DNA from 2 places in the Pseudomonas sp. St386 genome. Region 1 is predicted to be linked to the other one. Evidence: predicted binding sites of a transcription regulator. Region 1 holds the regulator's gene; the other holds the start of a gene.

Region 1 (7,332 bases):
GAAGGCCTGGTTGCCCAGCATCACCATCAGGGTCGGCATGATCGCCAGGGTCAGCGGGACCTTGATGACGATCTTCGAGCCCTGGCCCTTGGTCGAGTAGATATTGATCGAACCGTTGAGCTGGGAAATCTTGGTTTTCACCACGTCCATGCCCACGCCACGGCCCGACACGTCGGAAATCTCGGTCTTGGTCGAGAAACCCGGGGCGAAGATCAGGTTGTAGCACTCGGTGTCGCTCAGGCGGTCGGCGGCATCCTTGTCCATCACACCGCGTTTCACCGCGATGGAACGCAACACGTTCGGATCCATGCCTTTGCCGTCGTCGGAGATCGACAGCAGGATGTGGTCGCCTTCCTGCTCGGCGGCCAGGATCACCTTGCCGCTGCGGACCTTGCCCGAGGCTTCGCGCTCTTCCGGCGACTCGATGCCGTGGTCGACCGCGTTGCGCACCAAGTGGACCAGCGGGTCGGCCAGGGCCTCGACAAGGTTCTTGTCGAGGTCGGTCTCTTCACCCACCAGTTCCAGGTTGATTTCTTTCTTGAGCTGGCGAGCCAGGTCGCGAACCAGGCGCGGGAAGCGCCCGAAGACTTTCTTGATCGGCTGCATCCGGGTCTTCATGACCGCGGTCTGCAGGTCCGCCGTGACCACGTCCAGGTTCGACACGGCCTTGGACATGGCTTCGTCCTGGCTATTGAGGCCCAGGCGCACCAGACGGTTACGCACCAGCACCAGTTCGCCGACCATGTTCATGATCTCGTCCAGGCGTGCGGTATCGACCCGAACGGTGGTCTCGGCTTCGCTGGCCGGTTTTTCCGCTGGCGCAGCCGCCGCAGCACGGGCAGGTGCCGGGGCCGCAGTGGCAGCAGGCTTGGCGGGTTCGGCCTTCGGTTCCGGTGCCTTGGCAGCGGGTTTGGGCGCAGCCTTGGCTGCTGGAACAGCAGTGGCGGTAGTGCCGGCAGCAGGAGCAGCCGCGGCCTTCCCGACTTCTGTAAACTTGCCTTTGCCGTGCAGTTCGTCGAGCAGCGATTCGAATTCGTGATCGCTGATCAGGTCGCTGCCAGCCGCGGCGGCAGCCGGCTTGGCTGGCGTCGGCGCGGAAGCGATGGCCGAATCCAGCGCGTCAACGGCAAACGTGCCCTTGCCGTGCAACTGATCGAGCAAGGCTTCGAATTCGTCGTCGGTGATGTCGGAGTTGTCGCCCGCCGCTTTCGGGGCAGCCGGAGTCGCCGCTGGCGTGACCGCATCGGGAGCGAACTGACCTTTGCCATGGAGCTGGTCGAGCAATGACTCGAACTCGTCGTCGGTGATTTCATCACTGGCGTCAGCTGTTGCATTGGCGGGCGGCGCAGCAGGTGCCGCCGGCGCTTCGGCTTGGGCCTTGACGGCGTTCAGCGAATCCAGCAGTTGTTCAAATTCGTTATCGGTGATGTCGCCCGACTCTTCGGCGACCGGCTCTTCAGCCACTGCCTCGGCAACCGGAGCCGCTTCATCAGCCGATTGCGGCTCCGCCAGGCGTGCCAGCGCGGCGAGCAACTCAGGCGTGGCAGCGGTGATCGGCGAGCGCTCACGCACTTCGCTGAACATGCTGTTGACCGCATCCAGCGCTTCAAGCACCACGTCCATCAGTTCCGAATCAACGCGACGCTCACCCTTGCGCAGGATGTCGAACACGTTTTCGGCAATGTGACAGCACTCCACCAGCTCGTTGAGCTGGAGGAAGCCGGCGCCTCCTTTTACAGTGTGGAAACCGCGAAAAATTGCATTGAGCAGATCCGCATCATCTGGTCGGCTTTCCAGCTCGACCAGCTGTTCGGACAGTTGCTCTAGAATCTCGCCGGCCTCAACCAGGAAATCCTGAAGGATCTCTTCATCGGCGCCGAAGCTCATTAATGGCTGCTCCTAAAACAGGGCTAAAACTCAGAATCCAAGGCTGGACAGCAAATCGTCCACATCGTCCTGACCGGACATAACGTCTTCTCTTTTATCGGCATGAATCTGCGGACCTTCACCCTGAGAGAGATGTTTTTGTGGATCTTTTTCAGCAAGCATCGCTTCACGGTCGTGTTCGATGCCTGCAAAGCGGTCTACCTGGCTGGCCATCAACACCAGTTTGAGCAGGTTACTTTCCACTTCGGTGACCAGTTGGGTCACACGCTTGATCACCTGGCCGGTCAGGTCCTGATAGTCCTGAGCCAGCAGAATATCGTTGAGGTTGCTTGCCACCGCGCGGTTCTCGGTGCTGCTGCGCGCCAGGAAACCGTCGACCCGACGGGCCAACTCCCGAAACTCTTCGGCGCCGACTTCGCGCCGCATGAACCGACCCCAGTCGGTGCTCAAGGCCTGGGCTTCTTCGCTCAGGCCGTTGACCAGGGGCGTTGCGCTTTCCACCAGGTCCATGGTGCGGTTGGCCGCGGCCTCGGTCAGCTTGACCACATAACCCAGACGCTCGGTGGCGTCGGTGATCTGCGAGACTTCCTCGGCCTGCGGCATATTCGGGTCGATCTGGAAATTGACAATCGCGCTGTGCAATTCACGCGTGAGCTTGCCCACCTCCTGATACAGACCGCGGTCACGGGTCTGGTTGAGCTCATGGATCATTTGAACCGCATCGCCAAAACGACCTTTTTCAAGGCTGTCGACCAGTTCGCGGGCATGTTTTTTCAGGGTCGATTCGAAATCACCCATTGAAGATTCGTTATCCATAGCTCCCCCGTGGCGCCGTTAACCGATGCGTTCGAAGATTTTTTCAATCTTCTCTTTCAACGCCTGGGCCGTGAAGGGTTTGACCACATAGCCGTTTACACCGGCCTGGGCCGCTTCGATGATCTGCTCGCGCTTGGCTTCGGCAGTGACCATCAGCACCGGAAGATGCTTGAGTTTTTCGTCGGCACGCACCTGGCGCAACAGGTCGATACCGGTCATGCCCGGCATGTTCCAGTCGGTGACCAGAAAATCGAAGTTGCCACTGTGCAACATCGGGAGCGCAGTGGTCCCGTCATCTGCTTCGGCCGTGTTGGTGAACCCAAGGTCACGCAACAGGTTTTTTATGATCCGCCGCATCGTTGAGAAGTCATCAACGATGAGGATTTTCATGTTCTTGTCCAATTCGACCTCCAAGCAGTCTTAAACGCGCCCAGCACCTGGACGCGCCATTTCAATCAATCCGGCACAACACTCGACAACGGTCTGGAGCACCACGGATGGAGACTGGCACAGCACCTGCCAGGCCAGCCTCGTTCGCAGTGTCCCCACACTGCCTGTCAACGCGCTCGCCACTCCCCCAAACGCCCCCGCAAACGGGCCGCGCACTGGCTGTGTAACTGGCTGACCCGCGATTCGCTGACCCCCAGGACCTCACCGATTTCCTTGAGGTTCAGCTCTTCGTCGTAGTACAGCGCCAAGACCAGCCGCTCACGCTCCGGCAAATTGGCAATCGCTTCCGCCAGCGCGCTCTGGAAACGTTCATCTTCCAGGTCACGCGACGGCTCCATGTGAGCACTCGCGTTATCCTCGTGCAGCCCTTCATGTTCGCCGTCCTGCAACAGGTCGTCGAAACTGAACAGGCGGCTGCCCAAGGTATCGTTCAAAATCCCGTAATAATCGTCGAGACTCAACTGGAGTTCGGCCGCAACCTCGTGATCTTTAGCGTCACGCCCGGTTTTAGCTTCAATTGCCCGAATTGCATCACTGACCATGCGGGTATTGCGGTGTACCGAACGCGGCGCCCAATCGCCCTTGCGGACTTCATCGAGCATGGCACCGCGAATGCGAATACCGGCATACGTCTCGAAACTCGCGCCCTTGCTCGCGTCGTATTTGTTCGACACTTCGAGCAGGCCGATCATGCCCGCCTGGATCAAGTCTTCAACCTGGACACTGGCCGGCAACCGCGCCAGCAAGTGATAGGCGATACGCTTGACCAGTGGCGCGTAACGCTCGATCAATTCGTATTGGGCGTCCCGTGCCGATTTTTTATAGAGATGGTTGTAACCGCTGGCTGTCATAGCACGGGCCCTGCTGTTTGTTGCACAAGACGCTCGACGAAAAATTCCAGATGCCCGCGAGGGTTGGCCGGCAGTGGCCAGGTATCGACCTTCTGGGCGATGGCCTTGAACGCCAGCGCGCATTTGGAGCGTGGAAAGGCTTCATAAACGGCACGTTGCTTCTGGACGGCCTTGCGTACGCTTTCGTCGTAAGGCACTGCGCCGACGTATTGTAGGGCGACGTCCAGGAAGCGATCCGTGACCTTTGTCAACTTGGCGAACAGGTTGCGTCCTTCCTGCGGGCTCTGGGCCATGTTGGCCAGGACGCGGAAGCGGTTCATGCCATAGTCGCGGTTAAGCAACTTGATCAGGGCATAGGCGTCGGTGATGGACGTCGGTTCGTCGCAGACCACCAGCAGCACTTCCTGGGCCGCGCGGACGAAACTGACGACCGAGTCACCGATACCGGCTGCGGTGTCGATCACCAGCACATCGAGGTTGTCGCCGATGTCGCTGAAAGCCTGGATCAGGCCCGCGTGCTGGGCCGGGGTCAGGTGAACCATGCTCTGGGTGCCTGAGGCAGCCGGCACGATGCGAATCCCGCCCGGCCCCTGCAACAACACGTCACGCAGCTCACAGCGCCCTTCAATCACGTCCGCCAGCGTGCGTTTGGGTGTAAGCCCCAACAACACGTCGACGTTCGCCAGGCCCAGGTCGGCGTCCAGCAGCATGACCCGTCGGCCAAGCTCTGCCAGAGCCAGGGACAAGTTCACTGACACGTTAGTCTTCCCGACGCCACCTTTGCCGCCGGTCACCGCGATCACCTGTACGGGATGCATGCTGCCCATGTTCGTTCTTTACCTTGTCTTACTTAGACGGAGGCCACATTACTGGCTGCGCGTTCGCATACGGAACAATGCATGGCAGACCATCGATGTAGGTACAAAAAATATTCATGATTACCTCAGCCGACCTGCTTGGTCGGGCTGTGGTAGATATCAGCGAACATATCAGCCATGGCTTCTTCGCTGGGTTCTTCCTGCATTTGCACACTCACGGCACGACTGACCAGTTGATGACGGCGCGGCAGATGCAAATCATCCGGGATCCGCGGCCCGTCGGTCAGGTAGGCCACCGGTAATTCATGACCGATCGCCAGGCTCAACACCTCGCCCAGGCTTGCCGTTTCGTCCAGCTTAGTCAGGATGCAGCCGGCCAGCCCGCAGCGTTTGTAGCTGTGGTATGCGGCGGTTAGAACCTGTTTCTGGCTGGTGGTTGCCAACACGAGATAATTTTTTGACTTGATACCGCGTCCGGCCAGGCTTTCGAGCTGCATGCGCAGGGCTGGATCGCTGGCTTGCAGGCCTGCGGTATCGATCAGCACGACGCGTTTGCGCAGCAGCGGCTCCAGCGCCTGGGCCAGGGACTGGCCCGGATCCACATGGGTCACCGACACATTGAGGATCCGGCCGAGGGTCTTGAGTTGCTCCTGGGCACCGATGCGGAAACTGTCCATGCTCACCAGGGCAATGCTCTGGGCGCCGTACTTGAGTACATAACGGGCGGCGAGCTTGGCCAGGGTGGTGGTCTTGCCCATGCCGGCAGGACCGACCATGGCAATTACCCCGCCTTCTTCCAGCGGCTCGACTTCCGGGGTCGCGATCATCCGCGCCAGGTGCGCCAGCAACATGCGCCAGGCCTGGCGAGGCTCTTCGATACCATTGATCAGCGCCAGCAGGTCCCGGGACAACGGGCCGGACAGGCCGATGCGTTGCAGGCGACGCCACAGGTTGGCCTGGGCTGGACGGCTGCCTTGCAGCTGGTTCCAGGCCAGGGAGCCGAGCTGGACTTCCATCAGCTCGCGCAGGCTGTTGAGTTCAAAGCGCATCGAGTCCAGGGCGCGCGGATCGACACCCCGGGCAGGCGCCGCGGGCGCCGGCTCAGGACGACGCGGTTCGGCGTGGGCCTGCTCGATCAGCGGTTCGGCAGCCGTCAACGGCAGGCCGGCCGTCAGCGGCTGACCGGCGAACAATTGACGATTGGTGCCTGCCGCGGCCTCGCCTTCACTGCTGCGCAGGCTCAGCTCGGCCTGGGCGCTGGCGATGCGCGATTGAGTCTTGCGCAGCTCATCTTCGAGTTCCATGTTCGGAACCCGCGGGGCCAGCGCAGACAGTTTGTAATCCAGGGCCGCCGTCAGCTCGACACCGCCGGCGATACGACGGTTGCCAATGATGGCTGCTTCAGCGCCCAGCTCGTCACGAACCAGTTTCATGGCCTGACGCATGTCGGCGGCGAAAAAACGCTTCACTTGCATAAACCACTACCTCAGCCGTTGGGCCCTACTGTCGCAACGATGGTCACTTGCTTGTTGTCCGGTATTTCCTGGTACGCCAGCACATGCAACCCCGGGACCGCGAGGCGCCCGAATCGCGAGAGCATCGCGCGAATCGGGCCGGCCACCAGCAGGATCACTGGCTGGCCTTGCATCTCTTGCCGCTGGGCTGCTTCGATCAGCGAACGCTGCAGCTTCTCGGCCATGCTTGGCTCCAGCAGAACACCCTCTTCCGAGCCTTGTCCTGCCTTCTGCAGACTATTGAGCAATATCTGTTCCAACCTTGGTTCCAAGGTGATCACAGGCAGCTCAGACTCAGTGCCTACAATGCTTTGGACGATTGCGCGGGACACGCCGACCCGAACCGCAGCCACCAGGGCGGCGGTATCTTGACTCTTGGAGGCGTTATTGGCGATAGCCTCGGCGATACTGCGTATGTCGCGCACGGGCACCTGTTCGGCCAACAGCGCCTGCAGCACCTTGAGCAACTGCGACAACGAAACCACACCCGGCACCAGCTCTTCGGCCAGCTTCGGCGAGCCTTTGGCCAGTACTTGCAGGAGTTGCTGGACTTCTTCGTGGCCAATCAGCTCGCTGGAGTGCTTGTACAGGATCTGGTTCAAGTGGGTCGCCACCACCGTACTGGCGTCCACCACGGTATAACCGAGGGACTGGGCCTGGGCCCGCTGGCTGATTTCGATCCACACCGCTTCCAGGCCGAAAGCCGGATCCTTGGCGGTGATGCCATTGAGGGAGCCGTAGACCTGCCCGGGGTTGATCGCCAGCTCGCGGTCGGGGTAGATCTCGGCTTCGGCCAGGATCACCCCCATCAGCGTCAGGCGGTAGGCGCTCGGCGCCAGATCGAGGTTATCGCGGATATGCACGGTCGGCATCAGGAAGCCCAGGTCCTGGGACAGCTTCTTGCGCACCCCCTTGATCCGCGCCAGCAATTGCCCACCCTGGTTGCGGTCGACCAATGGAATCAGGCGGTAACCGACTTCCAGGCCGATCATGTCG
Region 2 (7,332 bases), 1.4 Mb from region 1:
CGCGCGGTCGGTGGCTTCCTGGAGTTTCTTGGGGTCGGTTTCTGGTTCTGGTGGATTGGGTGTGACCTTGTGCATGGTTGACGCTCCTAGGGTAATGGAGCCGCCAGATATCGCTGCTAAACGAGAATGGGTGGCGACTGTACGCGGGTTAGCAGACCGGGACCCTAGAACCCGGCAGACCCGAAGGTCTCCCACGCACAACCGCCATGACATAGATGCGCAGGTGCTGAAGCCTGCTCACGCATGTGGAGAGCGTACGTCTAGGATTGTCCAGGCTGCTAAACCCGATCGCTGAACTGACAGCGACCCGCAAACGTTAGAGCCCAGGGCCAAGGCGCACAAGCCGGCGGATTCTGGCGTAGTTGTAGGCAATGGCGCAAGGCTCCGTAGCCTTGGGATGACGGATTGTGGGGCTCAGGTATTTTTGTATGTATATCCGTTATTTAGGTAACGGCTGCTTACGGTTCCGCTCTTACAGCGGCTCACTTTTGAGAAGCGCAAAAGTAAGCAAAACGCTCATGCCCCACCACTCGGCACCTCGCCTAGGCTCGGTGTGCCCTCACTCCGGCATTGCTCCGTGGGCCCGCCGCGAAGGGCCATCCATGGCCCAGCGCGGCTATCCCGGCATCCATGCCGGGATGCCCACTCCACAATGCCTGCGTTCGGCCATCGTGGTTAACGGGGCACCCGAGATCAACGTCCACCGCGAGGCGGCCTAGTAGCCGACCTGGCTCTCCCGGTCGTACACCCATCAGATCTGTTTGAGCCGGACCTGTGGGAGCAAAGCTTGCTCGCGAGGCGGCCTTGCAGCCGGCCTATTTCTTCCGGTCGTACTCCGATCCCATTGTTGGAGCGAGCTTGCTCGCGAAGGCGGCAGCACATTCAGCATTGATGCAAGCAGACCACCGCCATCGCGAGCAAGCTCGGCTCCCACAGGGATCGGCGGTGGACACTGATCTTATAAACGACCAAAAACCTATGTGGGAGCGAGCTTGCTCGCGAAAGCGGCAGCACATTCAGCATGGATGCAAGCAGACCCACCACCATCGCGAGCAAGCTCGGCTCCCACAGGGATCGGCGTTGGACGCTGATTTTATAAACGACCAAAAACCTATGTGGGAGCGGGCTTGCTCGCGAAGGTGGCGGCACATTCAGCATTGATGCAAGCAGACCCACCGCTATCGCGAGCAAGCTTTGCTCCCACAGAGGGAACTGTGCCGAACATAAATTTCTTGCCCACTGAAGATCCAGTGTGGGAGCGGGCTTGCCCGCGAAGAGGCAGGCAGATCCAACATCAATACAAGCTGACCCACCGCTATCGCGAGCAAGCTTTGCTCCCACAGAGGGAACTGTGCCGAACACAAGTTTCTTGCCCACTGAAGATCCAGTGTGGGAGCGGGCTTGCCCGCGAAGAGGCCGGCACATCCAACATCCAGGCAAGCTGACCCGCCGCTTTCGCGAGCAAGCTTTGCTCCCCACAGGGATCGGCGGTGGACGCTGATTTTATAAACGACCAAAAACCTATGTGGGAGCGAGCTTGCTCGCGAAGGCGGTGGGGCAGTCAGTATTGATGTTGCCTGACAGACCGCTATCGCGAGCAAGCTTTGCTCCCACAGATCTAACGGGTGTACGACCGGGAGAGCCAGGTCGGCTGTTAGGCCGCCTCGTGGTGGACGTTGATCTCGGGTGCCCCGTTAACCACGATGGCCGAACGCAGGCATGCCGAGCCTAGGCGAGGCACCGCGTGGTGGGGCAAAAGCGCTTTGGTTACTTTCGACTGGGCCGGCTTCCGGGCTTTTCGAAAGTGACCCGCTGTAAGAGCGGAACCGTCAGCAGCCGTTACCTAAATAACGGATATACACACGACACCAATACCCAAATCAAACCCGGAACCGCCCCACCAACGTCTGCAAATGCACCCCCAACCGCGCCAATTCAGCGCTCGAAGCGGCAGTCTCTTCACTGGACGACGCCGTTTGCTCTGACACATCACGCACATTCAGCACGCTACGGTTGATCTCCTCCGCCACAGCACTCTGCTGCTCCGCCGCAGCGGCGATCTGCTGGTTCATCGCCTGGATCGCCGAGACGGTACGGGTGATGTTTTCCAACGACCCGCCGGCGCGACGGGTCAGCTCGACGCTGCTGTCAGTCAGGCTGCGGCTGTTGTCCAGGGTCGCCGCGACCTGTTCAGTACCCGATTGCAGGCCAAGGATCAGCTCTTCGATTTCTTCGGTGGACTTCTGGGTACGCTGGGCCAGGCTGCGGACTTCATCGGCGACTACCGCAAACCCACGCCCGGCTTCACCGGCCCGGGCTGCCTCGATGGCGGCGTTGAGGGCCAGCAGGTTGGTTTGCTGGGCGACGGACTTGATCACATCCAGCACACTGCCGATCTTGTCGCTTTCTCGCTTCAGCTCGCCCATGGCGGTGGTGGAATTACCCACTTCGAGTGCCAGGCGCTCGATCTGGGCAATCGCTTCGCCGACGACTTTATCGCCCTCGCGTGCCTGGGCATCGGCGGCGGCGGCCGCTTCGGAAGCCTCTTCGGCGTTGCTTGCCACTTCCTGCACCGTGGCGGTCATTTCGTGCATGGCGGTGGCGACCTGGTCGGTTTCCGCTTTCTGGCTGTTGACCCCGGCGCTGGTCTGCTCGGTGACGGACGAGAGCTGTTCGGCGGCGCTGGCGATCTGCGTGACGCCGTCGCTGATGCCACCGATCAATTGCCGTAGACCCACGGTCATGTTCTGCATGGCGCGCTGTAGCTGGCCCAGTTCGTCGCGGCGCTCGGAGGTGAGGTTGTGAGTCAGGTCACCTGCCGCCACACGTTCGGCGATCTTGAGGGTCTGGCCCAGAGGGCCGACGATCTGCCGGGTGATGACCAGGGCAGCGACGACACCGAACAGCAAAGCGAGCACGGCAGCCGCTACCAGGAAGGTCTTGGCCTCGGTTGCGTCACGGTCGCGCACGGCGGTCTGGGAGACGGTCAGTTTTTGGCTGGCATCGATCAATACGTCGCCTTGATCTGCCATGCGCTTGAGTGCCGCGGCGTTGTCGATCTGGGAGTCGCGGAACTGGCTGACCGCTGAGCGATAGACATTGATCGAGTCGCTGGCCTGTTGCAGGTTGGCTGCATGTTCTTCAGGCAATTGCTCTGGCAAACGTGCGAGAAGTTTGAGGGCATTGTCGACGGCCTCAAGGGCCGGTTGCTGGGCTTCGCTCTTGCCGCTGTAGGTGTAGCCGCGAACCTGATAGCGCGCTTGCTGGACCGCTTTGCTCAGGGTCACGATGCTGTTGAACTGGGCGACGCTGTCGCCTTGCAGCAACGACTTCTCTACTTCAGCGATGCGAGCCACGGCATTGTCTGCACTGGCACCGAGTTTGCTGCGGGCATCTTCTCGGCTGGCGGTGGCGCGGGTCATCTCGGCGAAGGCTTTTTTGTACTCGGCCACGGCGGCCAATTGTTTATCGATCAGGGCTACATCGGCCGGTTGCTCTATCAGTTGGCGGGCGGTCTTCAGCCCGGCGTCGAGCTTGCCAATCAGGTCGTTGACTTGCTGGGGGCCGTTCTCGCCCCGCGAGGTGTCGTAGTTCATGCGCGCCAGGCGCAAGTCCTTGGTCAAATCGTTCAGGCTGGCAATGAACCCCAGCTTGTCGCCACGGCTGATCACGTTACCCAGGCCGGTCCAGCCCGTGAAGGCGATTATCACGGTCAGGAACAGCACCAGGCCGAAGCCGAAACCGAGTTTGCGATTAACGCCTACATTACCTAGCCATCGGAACATGCTGTTACTCCCTGCAGCGCTGAGTTTATGTGCTGGGAGCTATATCGACCGGTTGGAAGGGATCTGTAGAGAATAGATCTCACAGTAGTGGCCACGTCGCGCCCAAGCGGGAGCAATCTCTGGCCACGGGTTTTATACCTGCCCTCTGGTTAGACCTTGAAGCGACCTACCAGCGTCTGCAAATGAACCCCCAACCGTGCCAGTTCGGCGCTGGAGGCGGCGGTTTCTTCGCTGGAGGAGGCGGTTTGTTCGGAGACATCGCGAACGTTCACGACGCTGCGGTTGATCTCTTCGGCCACGGCGCTCTGCTGCTCGGCCGCAGCGGCGATCTGTTGGTTCATCGACTGGATCGCCGAGACCGTACGGGTAATGTTTTCCAGCGAACCACCGGCACGGCGGGTCAGTTCGACGCTGCTGTCGGTCAGGCTACGGCTGTTGTCCAGGGTGGTCGCGACCTGTTCGGTGCCCGATTGCAGGCCCAGGATCAGCTCTTCGATTTCTTCGGTGGACTTCTGGGTGCGCTGGGCCAGGCTGCGTACCTCGTCGGCCACCACCGCAAAACCACGTCCGGCTTCACCGGCCCGGGCTGCCTCGATGGCGGCGTTGAGGGCCAGCAGGTTGGTTTGCTGGGCCACGGACTTGATCACGTCCAGCACGCTGCCGATCTTGTCGCTCTCGCGCTTGAGGTGGCCCATGGCTTCGGTGGAGTTGCCCACTTCCTTGGACAGGCGTTCGATCTGGGCGATGGCTTCGCCGACCACTTTTTCGCCTTCGCGAGCCTGCTGGTCAGCGGCAACTGCCGCTTCGGAGGCTTCCTCGGCATTGCGCGCCACTTCCTGCACGGTGGCGGTCATTTCGTGCATCGCAGTGGCGACCTGATCGGTTTCCACTTTCTGGCTGTTGACCCCGGCGCTGGTCTGCTCGGTGACGGCCGAGAGCTGTTCGGCGGCGCTGGCGATTTGCGTGACGCCGTCGCTGATACCCCCGATCAGTTGCCGCAGGCTGATCACCATTCGCTGCAGGCTGCCTTGCAGTTGACCCATGTCGTCGCGGCGGGTGACCACCAGGTTATGGCTCAAGTCGCCGGAGGCGACACGTTCGAGAGCTACCAGGGTCTGTTGCAGTGGACCGACGATCTGCCGGGTGATGATCCATGCAGCCAGCAGGCCAAATGCCAGTGCCAGGATGGTGACGATGATCAGCGTTTCTTTCGCTTGAGCCGTTTCCTGGTCGCGTTTCTCGATCTGCGAGGTGGTCAAATGATTGTTCAGTTCATGCAAACGGCTGTCCTGGTCGGCCATTTTCTTGAGGGCCGAAGCACTGGCGACCTGTGAGTCGCGGAACTGGCTGACGGCAGCGCGATAAGCCTTCATCGATTCAGAAGCTTGTTGCAGGTTGGCGGCGTGTTGTTCCGGCAGTTTGCCCGGCAGGCTTTCAAGGTTTTTCAAGACGTTTTCGATGGCATCCAGTGCCGGTTGCTCTGCATCGGCCTTGCCGCTGTAGGTGTAGCCGCGGACCTGGTAGCGCGCCTGCTGGATCAGTTTGCTCTGCTCAACCACAGCGTTGAATTGAGCAACGCTGTCACCTTGGCGCAAGGCATTTTCGACTTCTGTCACCTTGGCCACGGCGTTGTCGGCGTTGGCGCCAAGCTTGGAGCGGGCCGATTCGCGGTTCTGTGTCGCCTGGGTCAGGTCGGCAAAGGCGCGTTTGTACTCATCGAGGATAGCCAACTGCTGATTGAGCAACTCCTGGTCTGCCGGACGTACAAACCGTTTGAGGGCGGCTTGGATGCTGTCCTGAAGCTTGCCCAGGAACTCGCTGACGACTGCTGGTCCTTGTTCGCCGCGCCGCATCTCATACTCGAGACTGGAGATTCGCAAATCCTTGGCCAACTCATTGAGGCTGGCGATGGACGCCTGTTTATCCGCGCGGCTGATCACGCTGCTCAGGCTGTTCCAGCCCGCGAAGGTGCTCAGGAGGGTCATGAGCAGCACCAGGCCAAAACCGAAACCCAGTTTGCGATTGACACTTACGTTTCCCAGCTTTTCGGTTAGCCAACTGAACATGCTGATACTCCCTCGAACCTTTTATAGGTCTTATGAGGAGAGTATCGACCATGTGACGGGGATCTGTAGAAAATAGGGCGGGGGATATCCGTGGTGAGGACGCTTGCCCACGCCCGGCGGCGAAACCGTTGCCAGTCCGAACGCCGTTGACGGCCGATTCGCGCTCGAACGGGAGCAAGGCCCCTCGCTACGGGGCTGTGCTCGCCGCTTTTTCGGTGTTTAGACTTTGAAGCGTCCCACCAGTGTCTGCAAATGAACCCCCAACCGTGCCAGTTCGGCGCTGGAGGCGGCGGTTTCTTCGCTGGAGGAGGCGGTTTGTTCGGAGACATCGCGAACGTTCACGACGCTGCGGTTGATCTCTTCGGCCACGGCGCTCTGTTGCTCGGCGGCGGCGGCGATCTGTTGGTTCATCGACTGGATCGCCGAGACCGTGCGGGTGATGTTTTCCAGTGAGCCGCCGGCACGACGTGTCAGTTCGACGCTGCTGTCGGTCAGGTTGCGGCTGTTGTCCAGGGTGGTGGCGACCTGTTCGGTGCCCGATTGCAGGTTGCCGATCAGTGCTTCGATTTCTTCGGTGGACTTCTGGGTACGCTGGGCCAGGCCACGAACCTCGTCGGCCACCACTGCGAAACCACGCCCGGCTTCACCGGCACGGGCCGCCTCGATGGCCGCATTGAGGGCCAGCAGGTTGGTTTGCTGGGCGACGGACTTGATCACGTCCAGCACGCTGCCGATCTTGTCGCTCTCGCGCTTGAGATGACCCATGGCTTCGGTGGAATTGCCCATTTCCTTGGACAGGCGTTCGATTTGGGCGATGGCTTCACCCACCACTTTTTCGCCTTCGCGAGCCTGCTGGTCCGCGGCGACCGTCGCTTCGCAGGCCTCTTCGGCATTGCGCGCCACTTCCTGCACCGTAGCGGTCATTTCGTGCATGGCGGTGGCGACCTGGTCGGTTTCCACTTTCTGTTTGTTGACCCCGGCGCTGGTCTGCTCGGTGACGGCCGAGAGCTGTTCGGCGGCACTGGCGATTTGCGTGACACTGTCGCTGATGCCGCCGATCAATTGCCGCAGGCCCACGGTCATGCTCTGTATGGCGCGTTGCAGTTGGCCCAGTTCGTCGCGGCGCTCGGCGCTGAGGTTGTGGGTCAAGTCACCTGCCGCCACGCGTTCGGCGACCTTGAGCGTCTGCTCCAATGGTATGACGATCTGCCGGGTGATCGCCATGGCAGCGATCACGCCGAACAGCAAGGCCAACGCGGCGGCCGAGACCAGCAACGTGTTGGCTTTGGTCGCATCATGGTCGCGCACGACTGTCTGGGACAGCGTGAGGTCTCGACTGGCCCCGCGTAGCACAACCCCCAGGTCGGACATGCGTTTGATGGCGGCAGCGCTGGCGGTCTGGGCTTCACGGAACTGGTTGACCGCGGCACGATAGGTCTTGAACGACTCGCTGGCCTGTTGCAGGTTGGCGGCGTGTTCAT

What was found. Region 1 encodes FliA, which starts transcription of late flagellar genes. Its sites were predicted from a motif close to CTAAAGTTTNNNNNNNNNNNGCCGNTAA; they were not measured.
Region 2: a site for FliA is predicted at 3,827-3,854, ahead of KI235_RS02135 (methyl-accepting chemotaxis protein). Genes of this name have one in related genera too.

The regions. Positions count from the first base shown of each region.
Region 1 covers NZ_AP021900.1:1,855,118-1,862,449, reverse strand. Annotated here, with positions in the region: gene KI235_RS08220 (chemotaxis protein CheA) at 1-1,887, opposite strand, end outside; gene KI235_RS08215 (protein phosphatase CheZ) at 1,918-2,703, opposite strand; gene KI235_RS08210 (chemotaxis response regulator CheY) at 2,722-3,093, opposite strand; gene fliA (RNA polymerase sigma factor FliA) at 3,261-4,004, opposite strand; gene fleN (flagellar synthesis regulator FleN) at 4,001-4,831, opposite strand; gene flhF (flagellar biosynthesis protein FlhF) at 4,948-6,297, opposite strand; gene flhA (flagellar biosynthesis protein FlhA) at 6,309-7,332, opposite strand, start outside.
Region 2 covers NZ_AP021900.1:484,089-491,420, forward strand. Annotated here, with positions in the region: gene KI235_RS02125 (DUF6124 family protein) at 1-75, opposite strand, end outside; gene KI235_RS02130 (nucleoid-structuring protein H-NS) at 519-719, shown strand; gene KI235_RS02135 (methyl-accepting chemotaxis protein) at 1,881-3,785, opposite strand; gene KI235_RS02140 (methyl-accepting chemotaxis protein) at 3,935-5,851, opposite strand; gene KI235_RS02145 (methyl-accepting chemotaxis protein) at 6,071-7,332, opposite strand, start outside.